Regions from separate parts of the Nesterenkonia sp. NBAIMH1 genome, predicted to be linked through region 2. Evidence: riboswitches for the same ligand, from Rfam matches in the RefSeq annotation. Region 2 holds a riboswitch; each other region holds the start of a gene.
The links. A riboswitch is a leader RNA that binds a small molecule or an ion and turns the genes downstream of it on or off. The one in region 2 is predicted to bind S-adenosylmethionine.
Positions count from the first base shown of each region.

Region 1: linked by a shared signal. The riboswitch ahead of FS388_RS08650 (PLP-dependent transferase) and the one ahead of FS388_RS03335 (methionine ABC transporter ATP-binding protein) in region 2 are both predicted to bind S-adenosylmethionine.
Region 3: linked by a shared signal. The riboswitch ahead of FS388_RS04610 (ABC transporter ATP-binding protein) and the one ahead of FS388_RS03335 (methionine ABC transporter ATP-binding protein) in region 2 are both predicted to bind S-adenosylmethionine.

Region 1 covers NZ_CP042335.1:1,814,856-1,819,849, reverse strand. The annotation lists gene pucL (factor-independent urate hydroxylase) at 1-356, opposite strand, end outside; gene uraH (hydroxyisourate hydrolase) at 397-720, opposite strand; gene uraD (2-oxo-4-hydroxy-4-carboxy-5-ureidoimidazoline decarboxylase) at 811-1,305, opposite strand; gene FS388_RS13070 (hypothetical protein) at 1,333-1,479, opposite strand; gene FS388_RS08655 (homoserine O-acetyltransferase) at 1,540-2,652, opposite strand; gene FS388_RS08650 (PLP-dependent transferase) at 2,725-3,852, opposite strand; SAM riboswitch class IV at 3,923-4,039, opposite strand; gene FS388_RS08645 (FAD/NAD(P)-binding domain-containing protein) at 4,074-4,994, opposite strand, start outside.
Region 2 covers NZ_CP042335.1:708,078-713,071, reverse strand. The annotation lists gene FS388_RS03350 (MetQ/NlpA family ABC transporter substrate-binding protein) at 1-677, opposite strand, end outside; gene FS388_RS03345 (MetQ/NlpA family ABC transporter substrate-binding protein) at 674-1,570, opposite strand; gene FS388_RS03340 (methionine ABC transporter permease) at 1,619-2,293, opposite strand; gene FS388_RS03335 (methionine ABC transporter ATP-binding protein) at 2,293-3,168, opposite strand; SAM riboswitch class I at 3,176-3,291, opposite strand; gene FS388_RS03330 (flavin reductase family protein) at 3,388-3,927, opposite strand; gene FS388_RS03325 (Gfo/Idh/MocA family oxidoreductase) at 4,120-4,994, opposite strand, start outside.
Region 3 covers NZ_CP042335.1:990,592-995,585, forward strand. The annotation lists gene FS388_RS04590 (ABC transporter ATP-binding protein) at 1-799, shown strand, start outside; gene FS388_RS04595 (HAD family phosphatase) at 796-1,536, shown strand; gene FS388_RS04600 (endonuclease/exonuclease/phosphatase family protein) at 1,529-2,518, shown strand; gene FS388_RS04605 (hypothetical protein) at 2,628-3,257, shown strand; SAM riboswitch class I at 3,390-3,489, shown strand; gene FS388_RS04610 (ABC transporter ATP-binding protein) at 3,501-4,340, shown strand; gene FS388_RS04615 (aliphatic sulfonate ABC transporter substrate-binding protein) at 4,428-4,994, shown strand, end outside.

The DNA of each region.
Region 1 (4,994 bases), 1.1 Mb from region 2:
CCCCGAACGCTGATCCGCTCCCACGGGTAGGAGTCCGCCGTCCAGCGGCCCCCTTCGACCTGGGGCGCGTCCAAGAAGTGCTCGCCCAGAGTGTGGAGGAACTGCTCCGGCGTCGTGATGCCGTGCTTCTTCGCGAAGGCGTACACCGTGTTCTTCTGCGTATCGGTGGCGATGACGCTGGTGTTGTCGCCCTCGGTGTAGCAGCGCTGGTAGTCGCCGCGGAGGAAGCTGGTGACGTTGAGGTCCTGGAGGGTGTGGGTGTCGGCCTCTCGGCTGACCCGGACCACCCGCACCTCGGCTTTGCCGTACTGGTTGGGGCCCAGCACTATGTCGCTGCGGCTGACGAAATCTGACATCGAGGCTCCTGGTGGCTGGGAGGGAGGTGGACGGGCGGGGTCAGCTGCCGCGATACGTCGAATAGGCGAAGGGGCTCAGCAGCAGGGGCACGTGATAGTGCGCGGCATCGCTGACCTGGAAGGCGAGGAGAACTTCGGGAAAGAAGGTCTCCTGATTCCGGGACGCGAAGTACTCCCCTGTGATGAAGCGCAGCCGGTACGTGCCGGGATCCAGTGCCTCTGGCCCCAGCTGGCTGACGCGTCCGTCGGCGTCGGTGACGCCCGCGCCGAGCTGTTCGCCTGCCGCATCCGTCAGGGACACGGCGATTCCGCGGGCCGGGGATCCGGTGGAGCTGTCCAATACGTGAGTCGTGATGAGGCTCATGGGCTCACTCTATGAAACGTGTGTTTCAGCTATGCAACGCAGGCGCTCAGCGTGCCGCTGGGCGGCACGTGCTCTGCCGGGGTGGGCTCTCTAGCTGCGGAGCGACTCTTCGAGCCGCAGCAGCGCGATCTCAGCGAGCTGCTGACGCCTGACCTCGTTCTCCGTCTCGGCGTCGTGCGAGAGCCGACGCTGCAGATGTTCGAGCATCTCCTCTGAGCTGCGGCCCTTGGCGCGGATCAGGAAGATGCGGTCGAACCGTGCTTCGTACTGCCGGTTGGCTTCGATCCAGTCGATGCGGGCCTGCTCATCCGCAGTGAGCTCGCCCTGCTCCCGCCGTGAGGCGGCAGCCTCGGCGTCATCTCCTGAGACCTTCTCACCGATGCGGGGGTGATGCGCCAGGGCGGCGTCCACCTCCTGGTCCGTCCAACCCTCTGCAAGGTCGGCGGCGGTACGGCTGAGCTCGTCGAACGATGCGTAGGGCCGGCGGGCCAGCAGGCCCGCTCTCCACGATGCGACAGGCGCGCACGTGCTCAGCACCTCACCGGCCTGATCGGCCGACGCGTCGTTGAATTCGCTGAGCCTCACGCCACCTCCTGCGGCCGCAAGGCCGGTTCAGTCCTGCTTGTCGTCAGCGGAATCGGGTGTGCCGGCGCTGCTCTTCTTTCGGGGCACCACCGGAATCGCGCCGGTTGCCATGCCGCCCATCGCGACGGGGGCTGATGCCTTGCCGCGCTCGGGCTTCGAGCTCTTGTCAGTCATGTGGGCCACCTTACTTCACAGGGACGAGGGTCTCAGACCGCGCTCCGGATGGTCTCCGGGTCAGAGGGCGAGAGCCTCACGCAGCTCTGCGCCCAGCTGCTCGGGGCTGGTGAGGAAGCCGTCGTGGCCGATGGGCGATGAGATGACGTGGGCCCCGTCTGCGCCGGGCAGCATATCGGCCAGCTCGTGGGACTCGCTGGGGTAGTAGAGCCGGTCAGAGTCGACGGCGACGACGAAGGCGCGGGCCCGGACTCCCGCCAGTGCGGCGCGTGCGCCTCCCCGGCCTCGGCCCACGTCGTGGCTGATGAGCGCCTCGGCCAGCGTCAGGTAGGCGTTGGGGTCGAAGCGGTCGGAGAGCTTCCGACCGTGATAGTCCATATAGGACTCCACCTGGTAGCGGCCCGCCCGCGAGAGGCTCCGAGGGGAGCCGAACGGGTCCTCCGCGCCCTGGCGGGTGCGCCCGAAGCGTTCATGCAGGTCAGCGCCGGTGCGGTAGGTGATGTGCGCGATGCGGCGTGCCAGCTGCAGCCCTGCCTCCGGACGGGGCCCGGCGTAGTAGTCGCCTCCGTGGAAGTGCCGGTCGTTGCGGATGGCAAGGACCTGCGTCTGCCCGAAGGCGATCTGCTCCGCCGTCGAGGCTGCGCCGCACGCGAAGACCCCCACCCCGTCGACCAGGTCGGGGCAGGTCGCAGCCCATTCGAGCGCCCGGGCGCCTCCCATTGACCCCCCGATGACCGCATGCAGCCGCGACACTCCGAGCTGCTCCAGCAGGCGGCGCTCGAGATGCACAGAGTCGCGGATCGTCACAAAGGGAAATCTGGAGCCCCACGGCACCCCGGTGCTGTCCGGTGAGCCGGGGCCGGTCGAGCCGTAGCACCCGCCGACCATCGCCGGGGCGACCACGAACCATGTGCGCGTATCGATCGGCCGACCGGGTCCCACGAGCGACTGCCACCAGCCTGCTTCCGGGTCCTGGCGCGTCGACGCCACATGGGAGTCCCCCGTGAGGGCGTGAGCGACGAGCACAGCATTGTCGCCTGCCGCGTTGAGGGTGCCCCAGGTCTCGTAGGCCAGGGTCACCTCGGGCAGGTGCCCGCCGGTCTCGAAGTCGTAGGCGCCGACCTCGGCGGCGCTCAGCGCGCCGGGCCGGTGGTGGCCGTAGTCGTTGGCCAGAGGGGCAGCCGGCGATCCCGCGCCGCGGCCGGGCGCACCGCCGGCAGAGTTCTGGGTCAGCACATCAACACCTTAGGCCAGGGCTCCCGACGCGGCGTACGCGTCATCGGCGACTGCACACGCTTCCAGCGATGCGTCGAGGTCCGCGATCAGGTCATCAGCATGCTCCAGGCCCACGAACAGCCGCACCATGCCCGGCCGAATGCCGGCAGCATCCCGCTCATGGTCGGCGAGGCGGGCATGGGTGGACCCTGCGGGGTGGTCGGCCAGGGCACGGATGCCGCCGGTGCTCCCGCGCCGGGAAAACACCCGCAGCGCTCGCACAAGCTCTTGAGCGGCCTCGTGCTGCGCCTGCGCGCTTCGGCCTGCCCTGACCTCGAAGGCCAGCGCCGCGCCGACGCCGGCAGGCAGGTAGTCCCGGGCGCGCTCCGCGCATGGGCTGGTCTCCAGTCCGGCGTAGTAGGCACGGTGCACCCCGGGGCGGCCCTGAAGGTGCTCGGCGATCCGCTGGGCGGTCTCGTTCTGCTGGCGGACTCGCGCTGCCAGGGACTCGAGCCCTCGGATCACCTGCTCGGCGACCACGTCGGGCAGCCGCACCTGCTGCGGGTAGCCGGCCGGTGCGCGTGTGAGCTGCTCCCGCGCAGCGGGCTCCACTGTGCCGGCGTCGACGATCACGCCTCCGGCCTGACCGCCGCGTCCGGCGAGCAGATCGAGGCTGGTGTGCACCACAAGATCCGCGCCCTGCTCCACCGGTCTGGCCAGGAAGGGGGTGGCGAGGGTGTTGTCGATGATCAGTGCCGCGTCGGCCTGACGGGCGAGCTCCGAGATCTCGGCGAAGGCGAAGACGTCGCCCCGCGGGTCGGCGATGGTCTCTCCGAGCAGCGCAGCTGTGCTGGGACTCAGGTGGGCGGCCCAGGAGGCGGCGTCGTCGGGATCTTCGACCACCTCGGCGTCGACGCCGTAGCGGGGCAGGAGCGCGACGAAGGTCTCCCGGTTCCCGGCGAACATCGATGGGGTCACCAGGACGCTGGTGCCGGGCTCGGCGACGTGCAGCACGGCAAGTGCCAGGGCGTCGGGCCCGTGCGCGACGGCGCGCGCCTGGTGGCCGGATTCCAGCGAGGCGAGCGTCTGCTCGAGTGCGGGAGTGGGGGCGTCGGTGTCAGCGGCAGCCTGCAGCAGCCGTGTTTCGAATTCGGTCATGAAGGTTCCTCGTGTGTCCTTTAGACCTGCTCCTGCGCAGTCTGCCGATCGAGGCAGAGCGCGCTGGAAAGGTCCGCGCTTGCCGGCCCCGGCCTAGGGGTCGGCCAGGTCATCACCCGGGGCACCCCACCGCGAACTGGAGGGTTGCCGGCCAGCAAACCGGGGTTTGACGCTGGCACTCTTGACCTTGTCCCAAGTGTGCCGGAACCAGGCGGCGACATTCAAGTGCGGTGCGCGAGGTCCATCACGTGAGCAGCCGCAGCCTCTGCGTCGGCCAGAGTGCTCGCCGTGGTGCGCGGGTCGCCTCCGGTCTCGGCAGCGATGGCCGTGCCCCACTGGGCGGAGGACAGCTGCAGGCCGAGGACGTGGATCGGCTGGACCTCGCCGGCGGTGCTCAGAAGGCGATGGGGGCTGGGGCTGACGTCGAAGCCCTTGTGCTCGGCACCTGCCAGCACGGCGGGCCGCGCTTCTCCGCTGCGCAGCAGCGTCCGGATCAGGGGCTCATCCGCCTGTCCCACACGGTTGGGCGGCATCATCGCTTCGATCAGGTGCGAGGCGGTGTGCTGCACGTCGGGCACCTGCGGGGATCGGGCTGCGAACAGCCCGGCGGAGGAGTCCACGGCGAAGATCGGGCTGGGACCGAGCACCTCGATGAGGCCTGCCCGTACCAGGGCCGCCATCTCCTCGGTCCGCTGGACGGGGGCGCCGGACGCGAGGCCTTCGGAGAGGGGCTCGAACCACGGCTCGATCTGCGCGGTCCGGCTGGCTTCGTCGACGAGGCCCTCCGTGAGCACCGCCTTGAGCGCGAACCGCGCAGCGTGGAGCGTCTTCACAGCAAGCTTCTCGGGGGATCCCTCGGCGGCCGCCGAGGAGGCGGCGTCCTGCTCCAGCCAGTCGAGCACGGCGGCGCGGTGCTCGTCCCGGTCGGAGAATCGACGACCGTGGAAGGGGGCTGCGTAGGCCCTGGGGTCGAAGGTGCCCGCCCCGCCGAAGGAGCTGTAGGTGGCCTGGACGTCGGCCATGATCAGCGGAAGCAGGTGCTCTTCGAAGTCGAGTGGTCCGTGCTGCTGGGCCAGTCCGCGCACGGCCTCTGGGCTGAAATGGGTCAGCGCCGTGCCCTCAGGCAGAAATCCCGGGGCCGT
Region 2 (4,994 bases):
TCGATGATCAGGGCCTCGTCAGGCATGACGTCCACTTCTGCGAGCAGCCGCGCGAAGCCGAAGACGGCGTCGACGTCGTCATAGACCGTGCCCACGGACTGCTGGTCGACCTCGATGAACTCCAGGCTGCGCGGATTCTCCTCGATGTCGTCCACGCTGAGCTCCGGAGTGCTCTTGGACTCGTCCACCTCGATGAGCCCGGCGCGGGCCAGCAGGCTGATGCCGCGCCCGTTGTTCGCGGTGTCCACGGGCAGCGCCACCTGCGCCCCGTCGGGGAGCTCCTCCAGCGAGCTGTGCTCCTGGGAGTAGATGCCTGAGGGCTGCTCGAACATGAAGAGGATCGGCTCCAGATCCAGGTCGTGGTCCTCGTTGAACTGCAGGAGATAGGTGAGGTTCTGGAAAAAGTTGACGTCGTATTCGCCGTTGTCGACCGTGTAGTTGGGCTGGATGATGTCAGTGACGTACGTGGTCTGCACGTCCCACCCGTCCTCCTCCAGCAGCTGTTCGGCGATCTCGGTGGGCTCCTGGAAGGGCGCATTCTCTGTGACCACCATCGTGATGGTCTGGTCATCCCCGTCGATGAGTCCGCAGCCGGTGACGGCCAGGGACGCGGCACCGGCGGCACCAGCGGCGGCAGCCAGTGCCGGTGGCCTGCGGCTGGGAGCGTCGGCCCTCATGCGTCGCCCTCGGTGAACTCTGTCCAGATCTCGTCGCTGTTCTCCAGGGTGATGTCGTCGACGTAGTCGATCACGCCGCCCTGGTACTCATGGAACCACTGCTCGACCTCCTCCGACTGGAAGGCGTCCTGCAGGGCCTGGGCCTGCTCATCGGTCACGCTGTCCGGCGCCGCGGCCACCACACAGGTGAAGGGGATGCGCACCTCGTCGCGTCCGTCCTCAATGGCCAGCAGCGTGTCGTCGACATCGTGGCCGGCTTCGGCGACGAGGCGGACGAAGGCGAACCCGGCGTCGACATCGGGCAGGGAGGCGGCCCCCTGCTGCTGGTCGGTCTCGACGAACTCGAAGCCCCGGGGGTTCTCCGTGATGTGGTTCTGAGTCAGTTCGATGACGGAGACCTCGTCATCGATCTCGATCAGGCCCTCATCGGCCAGGAGCTGGAGGGCACGGCCATTGTTGGAGGGGTCCACCGGCAGGTTGATCTGGGCGCCGTCGGGGAGATCCTCCAGGGAGTCGTGCTCCAGGCTGAAGAGGCCGGCCGGTGCGTAGTAGACGCTGAACAGCGGCTCCACCTCAGTCTCGTTGGACTGGTTGAAGTTGTTCAGGAAGGCCAGGTGCTGGAAGTAGTTGGCGCTGTACTCGCCGTTGTGGACCACCTGGTTGGGCTGATTGATGTCCGTGACGTAGTTGACGTCCACCTCGTAGCCCTCGTCCTCCAGCAGCTCCACCGCGATCTCGGTGGGCTCCTGGAAGGGGGCGGATTCGGTGACCATGATGCTGATGGTGTCCTCATCCTCGACGAGGCCGCAGCCGGTGGCGGTCAGGGCTCCGGCCGCGGTCAGGGCGGCGATGCTGAGGAGCCGAGGGTGGGCACGGTGGACGGAAGAAGGCATAGGGGTGTTCTCTTTCTGCTGCTCTGCGGGGCGAGTGAGGGATGTCTCTCAGGCGGAGACGCGTTTGTCCGTCATGCGGGCGATGCGGGTGCCGCCGTACTGGACGATGCTGACGAGGAGCACCATGAGGATGCAGGCCACGATCATGGTTTCGGTCTCGTACCGGTAGTAGCCGTAGCGGATGGCGAGGTCGCCGATGCCGCCTCCGCCCACCAGGCCGGACATCGCGGAGTAGGAGATGAAGCTGACCGTGGTGATGGTCATGGAGCCGATGAGGGCGGGTTTGGCATCCACCAGCAGCACGCTGCGGATGATCTGCCCGCTGGTGGCACCCATCGCTCGGGAGGCCTCCACGGCGCCGGAGCCCAGCTGTGTGATGTTCTGCTCCACGAGACGCGCGAAGTATGGGATGGCGTTGATCGTCAGGGGAACGATCACCGCGGCCGTTCCCACCGACGTGCCCACGATGAACCGGGTGAACGGGATCAGGGCGATCAGCAGGATGAGGAACGGGAAGGAGCGGACCATGTTGACGATCGCAGAGACCACCGTGTGGCTCTTGGGCGTGGGCTTCAGCCCGCCGGGGGCGTGGCTCCACAGCCAGATGCCCAATGGGGTGCCCAGGAGCACTGCCAGCGGGATGGAGACCCCGATCATGGCGAACGTCTCCAGCATCGCGTGGTTGATCTCCGGGATGCGGTCGATGATGAGCTGGAGGTTCATCAGCGAACACCCCCTTCGACGGCGGCGAAGATCTTCTGGTCCCGCTCGTCGGCGATCTCTTCGAAGGTGTCCTGATCATCCTCAGCCGCGGCGGCGGGGACTGTGCGGCCGTCGCGATTCACGCTGATGCCGTCGGAGGTCAGATACCGCCCGATGGAGGTTCTCGGGGCGAAGTCCTCGCGGCCGAGCTCTGCGGCGGGGAACTGCTCCACCACAGCTCCGTCCTCCATGACCGCTACGTGGTCCGCCAAGGCCTTGATGACCTCCATCTCGTGGGTGACGATCACCACGGTGATTCCGAACTCACGGTTCACGTCAGCGAGGTACTGCAGCACGGTGGCGGTGGTGAAGGGGTCCAGGGCGCTGGTGGGCTCATCGCACAGCAGCACGTCCGGCTGGGTGGCCAGCGCGCGGGCGATGGCCACCCGCTGCTTCTGGCCGCCGGAGAGCTGGGCGGGGTAGTTCTTCGCCTTGGGGGAGATGTCGACGATCTCCAGCGCCTCGGCGGCCCGACGCCGGCGCTGCCTCTTGTCCTTCTGGCCGGCGAACTTCAGTGAGAGCTCCACGTTCTGGGCCACGGTGAGGTTGTTGACCAGGTTGAAGCCCTGAAAGACCATGCCGATCTGGTGGCGGGCCTGGCGCAGCTGCTCGTGCTTCAGCCCGGTCAGCTCGGTGCCGCCGACCCAGACCTCGCCCTCCGTGGGGCGCTCCAGGAGGTTGATGTTGCGCAGCAGGGTGGACTTTCCGGCGCCGGAGAATCCGATGATGCCTTGGATGCTGCCGCGGGGAATCTCCAGGCTGACGTCCTGCACCGCCCGGACAGGCTCCTTGCCGCGAGCCGCGAAGGCAGTCGAGACATGGCGTAGCGAAATCATGAAGCACTCTCCATCGGTCCTGGCGTTAGCACCGAAGGATTCCCGCAGCCGATGAGGGCAATGCGGAGATCCAGGTTGCTGCGTCGTCGTCGGGCCAGGTCCCTCAGTCGCTCTGGATGGTTACAGCGGAGACTCTACGTTCACACGCCGCGCATGAACAAAATGCGAGCACATATATTGCGCGCCGTTGCGCCGACCTGTTCGGTGAGGCTGCTGAGCTCACTCCAGCGGGGTGAGGCCCTTGAACCGGCTCTGGTGGAAGACCAGCCCCTCGGAGGCTTCGTCGTAGCCGAAGTCGAGGATCTCCAGGACGGCCACGTCGTGGTCGCCGGCGGTGAACTGGCTGTGCATGCGCGTGGTGAACCACAGCGGAGAGCCCTCCAGGACCAGCGCCCGTTCACCGTCGATCCTGCGTTCCACCCCGTGGAAGCGGCCGGCACGATCCGTGGAGGCCAGCTGGCGGGTGAGCTCGGACTGCTGCGCACCCAGCACCGAGATCCCCAAGCGGGACGCCCGGTCACGCAGCTTGGGCCAGGTGGAGGAGGTGTGCTGCACCGCGACGGTCACCAGCGGGGGCTCCAGGGAGACCCCCACGGTGAAGCTGGAGGCCACGAGGACTTCCGGGTGTCCGTCGACTTCGGCCGCCACCGCGACGATGCCCTGCGGGAACTGCCCCAGGGCCTTTCTGAGCTCCAACGGGTCGAACTCCGCAGGCGCGGGGATGTCTTCGGCGCCGTCATCACGGGCAGCGGTGATCATACCGATCAACTCCCATCGCTCGTATCGGCAGCCAGACCGCAGAGCCGGTCGAAATGTTCATTCCCGAGACTACGTCCGCGCCGTCAGAGCGGGCAAAACGCCTGTCACATTCCGAGACAGACCCCACGGGCGCCTCCGAGCTCGGAGGACACCGCGGTGCGCTGATGCCTGCCGGACTCGCCTGGGGCGATCTCATCGTCGCACGCGCTCGGCTCGGCCTGTCTCAAGGGACAGCTGTGCGGCATCGGCGACCCGTGACGCATCCACGGCCTCCGCCGCGGGGCAGGGGTTCGGGCCTTCTCCGCGCGCGAGCTGCACGAAGGCTCGGATCTCCGCACGGTAGGCCTCAGCGAACCGTTCATGGAACGTGCGGTGCGGGATGTCGGCGGGAAAGACGAACCCGGGCTCCGCGGAGACTCCCGAGTAGCTCGCGTCGAGTCCCACGTGCACCGTGCCGGCGGACCCGTGCAGTTCGAGGCGAACATCGTGGCCCGCTCCGTTGTAGCGGGTCGCTGACACCGACCCCAGCGTTCCGTCGTCGAGGGTGATCAGTGCGGTGGCCGAGTCCACGTCCCCCACCTCGCCGATGGCGGGGTCGCCGTTGTTGGACCCCCGCGCGCAGACCTCGACGATCTGCTGGCCGGTGAGCCACTGCAGGGCGTCGAAGTCATGCACGGAGCAGTCGCGGAACAGGCCGCCTGATCCGGCGATGAACTCAACGGGAGGGGGCCGCATATCGGCGGTGATGGCACGGATCGTGTGCAGCCAGCCGAGGTCCCCGTTCTCGTAGGCCCGCTTGGCCTGGACGTAGCCGGCGTCGAGCCTGCGCTGATGGCCCACCTGGACCGCGGCGCCGGTCTCCTCGATGACGCGCAGCACCTGCTCCGATGCGGCGGTCGACTCCGCCAGCGGCTTCTCGCACAGCACCGGGATGGCCGCGTGCGCCGCCCGCACGATCAGCGGTGCGTGGTGGGCGGTGCCCACGGCGATCACGAGCCCGTCCAGCGGCATGTCGAAGAGGGCGTCGACCGAGGGTGCGGCACGCGCTCCCAGCTGCCCGGCGACCT
Region 3 (4,994 bases), 280 kb from region 2:
CCAGGCCTACAGCCTCTTCCCCAACATGACCGTCCAGGACAATGTCGAGTACGGGCTGCGGGTCCGCAGGATCGACCGGCAGAAGAGGCGCGGCACCGCCCAGGAGATGCTGGAGATGTGCGGACTGGGCGAGTTCGCCTCCCGGTTCCCCGCCCAGCTCTCCGGAGGTCAGCAGCAGCGCGTCGCTCTGGCCCGGGCGCTGGCCACCCAGCCGGAGGTGCTGCTGCTCGATGAGCCGCTCTCCGCCCTGGACGCCACCGTGCGCGTCCAGATCCGCGAAGAGATCAGACGGCTGCAGCAGCAGCTGGGGATCACCACCATGTTCGTCACGCACGACCAGGAGGAGGCCCTGTCCATCGCAGACCGGGTCGCCGTGCTGCGCGACGGCGTGATCGACCAGGTCGACGAGCCGCGTCGGGTGTATCAGTCGCCGGCCAACGAGTTCGTCGCCCGGTTCGTCGGATCCGTCACAGAGGTCGGCGTGGAGCCGTCCTTCCGAGGCGGCGAGCTGCCCATCCACGCCCCCTCCGAGCGGCTCGACACACTCTTCGTGCGCCCCGAGGACATCACCCTCGCTCCCGACGAGGAGGGGCAGTCGACCGTGATATCCCAGACCTATACAGGCGAACGCACGATGATCCGTGCCGTCACGCCCGTCGAGGGCCTGGAGATCATATCGTCGGTGTCGGCCGCAGAGGCATCCGATCTCACGCCGGGCTCGCGCGTCACCCCGTACGTGAACTCGGCTCCGGCGCTGCGCGTCGGGGCCGGCTCGTCGACCTCCCTCTCCGCCGCATGAGCAGCCACTCCTCCGACCCAGGGACGCGGCCTCCGATCACCGCCCCGCTGAGCATCCGCGCCGGTGGGCTCCGTGCTGACCTGTGCATCCAGGGAGCCGTCTTCGACTGCGACGGGCTCCTCATGGACTCCGAGGACACGTGGCTGCGCATGCTCAGCAGCTGGCTCAGCGAGCACGGCCGCACCCCCGAGGAGGCCGAGCGCTTCCACGGCTTCGCCTCGGCAGACACGGCTGAGCGGCTGGGCGAGCTGACCGGCCTGCCTGCGCAGAGCACCCTGCAGGAGATCAACGCCCGCTACTCCGAGATGCTCTCCGACGGCGTGGAGCTGATGCCGGGAGCGCGCCGGCTGCTCACCGAGCTCGCCGCCTCGGTGCCCACCGCCGTCGCCAGCAACGGGCTGCGCCGCGACGTCCGGACGATGCTCGACAGCGCAGGGCTTCTGCGCTCCCCCGGGGCGGTCTGCACGGTGGAGGACGTCGCGGCCGGCAAGCCCGCCCCCGACCTGTACCTCGAGGCCTGCGAGCGGCTCGGCGTGGATCCTGCCGCAACCGCAGCGTTCGAGGACTCCCCCGCGGGCGCCCAGGCGGCCGCGGCAGCCGGGCTCATCGTGATCGGGGTGAACCAGGACCCGCATCTCGAGCTGCCGTGCCGCTACCGAATCTCCAGCCTGGAGGAGGTCCTCCTCCCGACAGCCGAGCCCGAAGCCCCCATCGACGATCAGGAGCACCATGACTGAAGCAGACCCGCAGCAGCAGATCCGGCGCCCTCAGGACACGCTGGCGGACCAGCCCCTGGACCAGCAGCAGGCGGACGGGATGACCCCCGAGCAGGCCGTCGAGCAGAAGCTCCGAGAGCTGCGGACCCTGAAGGTCTTCACCTGGAACCTCTGGTTCGGCGGCAGAGAGGTCGACGACTCCGCCGCCAAGCAGGCAGCTGTGCTCGCGGCCGAGGACGCCGACATCGTTCTCCTGCAGGAGTGCTATGGCACCGCAGGCATCCGCTTGGCGCGATCGGCGGGGATGACCGCAGCCCAGCAGGACTTCAACTGTGCTGTGCTCAGCGCCTCCCCCATCCGGCTCCTGCAGACCAGCACGGAGCCCTTCGCGACGGCAGCCGCTGTCCAGACGCGTCTCGGCGAGGTGCTGGCCTGGTCCGTCCACCTGGCCTCCTCCGACTACAGCCCGTACCGACGAGATGACCTGCCCCGTGCGGCCGAGTCGGTCTTCGCCCAGCCGGGCGAGGCCCAGCGCACCCAGCAGGCGCAGCAGATCCTGGCCGAGACCGATCGGCTCCTCCAGGAGCTCGGCGACATGCCGGTCATCATCGCCGGAGACTTCAACGTTCCCTCACCCCTGGACTGGGACGGCTCCCACCGTCCTGCGGCTCAGTGGCCCGCCACGGACGCGCTCCTGAAGGCCGGCTTCACCGACGCGTTCCGCGCAGTGCATCCCGATCCCGCTCGGGCGCCGGGGCTGACCTGGTCCCAGATCGAGTCCCTGGAGACCGAGCCTCGCGATCGCATCGACTTCATCTTCGCCAGGGGTCTGAACGTGGTCGCAGCGGACCATCTGGGCGGGGCGGCAGACGCGTCCGACACCGCCGCAGATGAGGGCTTCTGCGACTATGGGGGTCCAGCGCGCCACATCCCTGACCAGAGGGGCAACGCCTTTCCGTCCGATCATCTGGCCGTGCGGGCGACGCTCGACCGTCCCTCATGAGTCGACGACCGTGTGAGGGAGCATGGACCAGACGCTGAGGCCACACTCAGACAGGTCTGCCACCTTGTGCATGACACACTCCGCATGATGTTCGAGGAGAGGCCGAGCGATGAGCACCACAGACCGCACGACAACGGGTCCTGATCGGGCGACGACGGAGGAGCCGCGGTTCCGCACCGATCCCGCCGAAGAGGATCTCGAAGCCGTGCACGACGACGAGATCACCGTCAACGGCCAGGAGATTCACCTCAACGACATCCGTGACGCCATGAACTCGCACGAGAGCGTGCTCGAATCCGGCGTCTGCTCCATCGGCGACGCGGAAGCCGGCACGATCCCGGTGGCGTTCGTCGTGCTGACGCCCGAGGCGCGCGAGGAGGTCAACGCCACCCGACTGCCGCCCGACGACGGCTCCCAGACCCGTTCGATCCCCCCGGGCGAGCGGAAGATGGTCGACTCCGTCCAGGCACTGGTCGCCCAGAAGGTCTCCGAGGAAGCGGTGCCGCGGAAGATCATCCCCGTGCTGGACATGCCCAAGGACAAGGAGCACCAGGTCATCAGCCGCGTGCTCGGACGGCTCTACGCAGGCGAAGACCCCGAGGACGTCTCCGACGTGCAGAATCAGAAGTGCCTGGCGTCCATCAAGAAGATCTGCGAGGAGATGGACACCGCCGGGCGGAGGCGCACGGGCAGCACCAGCGCTTCCAAAGGCTGGCCCGTGACCCGCGGGCAGCAGTAGGCGGCAAGCCCCACGACGCGTCTGGGGCGGGGCGTGGTCCTCTGCGGGCCGCGCCCCGCCCCAGACGCGCAGTGTGACGTTTGTGACCCGGTTTTTGTGCGCGGACTCGGCTCTGGCGTACAGTCATAGGCGTATCCATCCGGAGCGGCTGAGAGATCTGGCTCGACGACGCCGCAGCAACCACTGCAGAGCTTCTCTGCGGGCTCGGTGCTAATGCCAGGGACGATGGGAGTGAATTCTCGCATGACTGCTTCTGCGACCCTTGAGGCGCCGACCTCGCCTGGGGAGCCCTCAACGCATTCCGCCGCCCCGCAGGCCGCCTTCGATTCGCTGAACGTCCGGTTCGCCGGTGTGGGCCGCAGCTTCGGCGGCCGCCCCGTGCTGCGCGACATCAGCCTGGAGATCGCCCCCGGCGAGGTCCTCGCGATCCTGGGGACCTCAGGCTGCGGCAAATCCACCCTGCTCCGCGCCCTGGCGGGTCTCGACACCGGCTTCACCGGTGAGCTGACCATCGCGGGGAAGCCCGTGCAGCCCTATGACGACCGCACCGCCGTCGGATTCCAGGAGCCTCGCCTGCTCCCCTGGCGCTCGGTGCGCAGGAACATTGAGCTCGGACTGCCCCGCGAGCTGTCCAAGGCCGAGGGCAGGGCCCGGGTCGACGAGCTGCTGGAGCTGGTCGGGCTCGCCGAGCGCGCGCATCTGAAGCCCCGGGAGATCTCCGGGGGCATGGCCCAGCGGGCCTCGCTGGCCCGCGCCCTGGCACGCCGGCCCGGCGTTCTCCTGCTCGACGAGCCCTTCGGCGCACTCGATGCCCTCACCCGGCTCAAGATGCAGGATCTGCTCCTGGACATCCACGCCCAGACAGGGACGACGGTGCTCCTCGTCACCCACGACGTCGACGAGTCTCTGCAGCTGGCCGACCGGATTCTTCTGCTGGGCAAGGACGACGGCGCCGCGGCCGAGGGAGCCACCGCCAAGCGGCTGCTGACCGTGCCGGGACGCCGCCCCCGCGATCGGGCCTCCGCCGACCTGGCCGAGCTGAAGTCGCAGCTGTACGCAGGCCTCGGCGTCGACGCCCACTGACCACGCCCGCACACCCCTCTGCATTCTTTGGGCCTGCCTCGCACAGGTCCGCCCACCTCGCCGAACGACACTTTGAAAGGCTCCCCCATGCCCACCTCCTTCTCCCGCTCCGCCGCCTCCGTCACCGCACTCGGGACAGCCGCGCTGCTCGCGCTGTCCGCCTGCGGCGATGACGCAGACGGGGAGCTGGACACCCTGAACATCGACTTCGCCACCTACAACCCGCTGTCCCTGGTGATCCTGGAGCACGGCTGGCTGGAGGAGGAGCTGGAGGAGATCGGCACCGACGTGCAGTGGATCCAGTCCCACGGCTCCAACCAGGCGAACGAGTACCTCCGCGCCGATGAGCTGCACGTCGGCTCGACCGCAGGCTCCGCCGCCCTGCTGAACCGCTCCGTCGGCGCCGACACGCACACCTTCTACGTGGAGTCGCAGCCCGAGTGGTCCGCACTGGTCACCAGTGAAGACTCCGACATCGAGAGCGTGGAGGACCTCGAGGGCGCCTCCGTGGCGGCGACGCTGGCCACCGACCCGTTCTTCTTCCTCGCCCGTTCGCTGGACGAGGCGGGCCTCTCCCTCGACGACATTGAGGTTCAGGCCCTGCAGCACGCAGACGGCCGTCAGGCGTTGGAGAACGGCGACGTCGATGCCTGG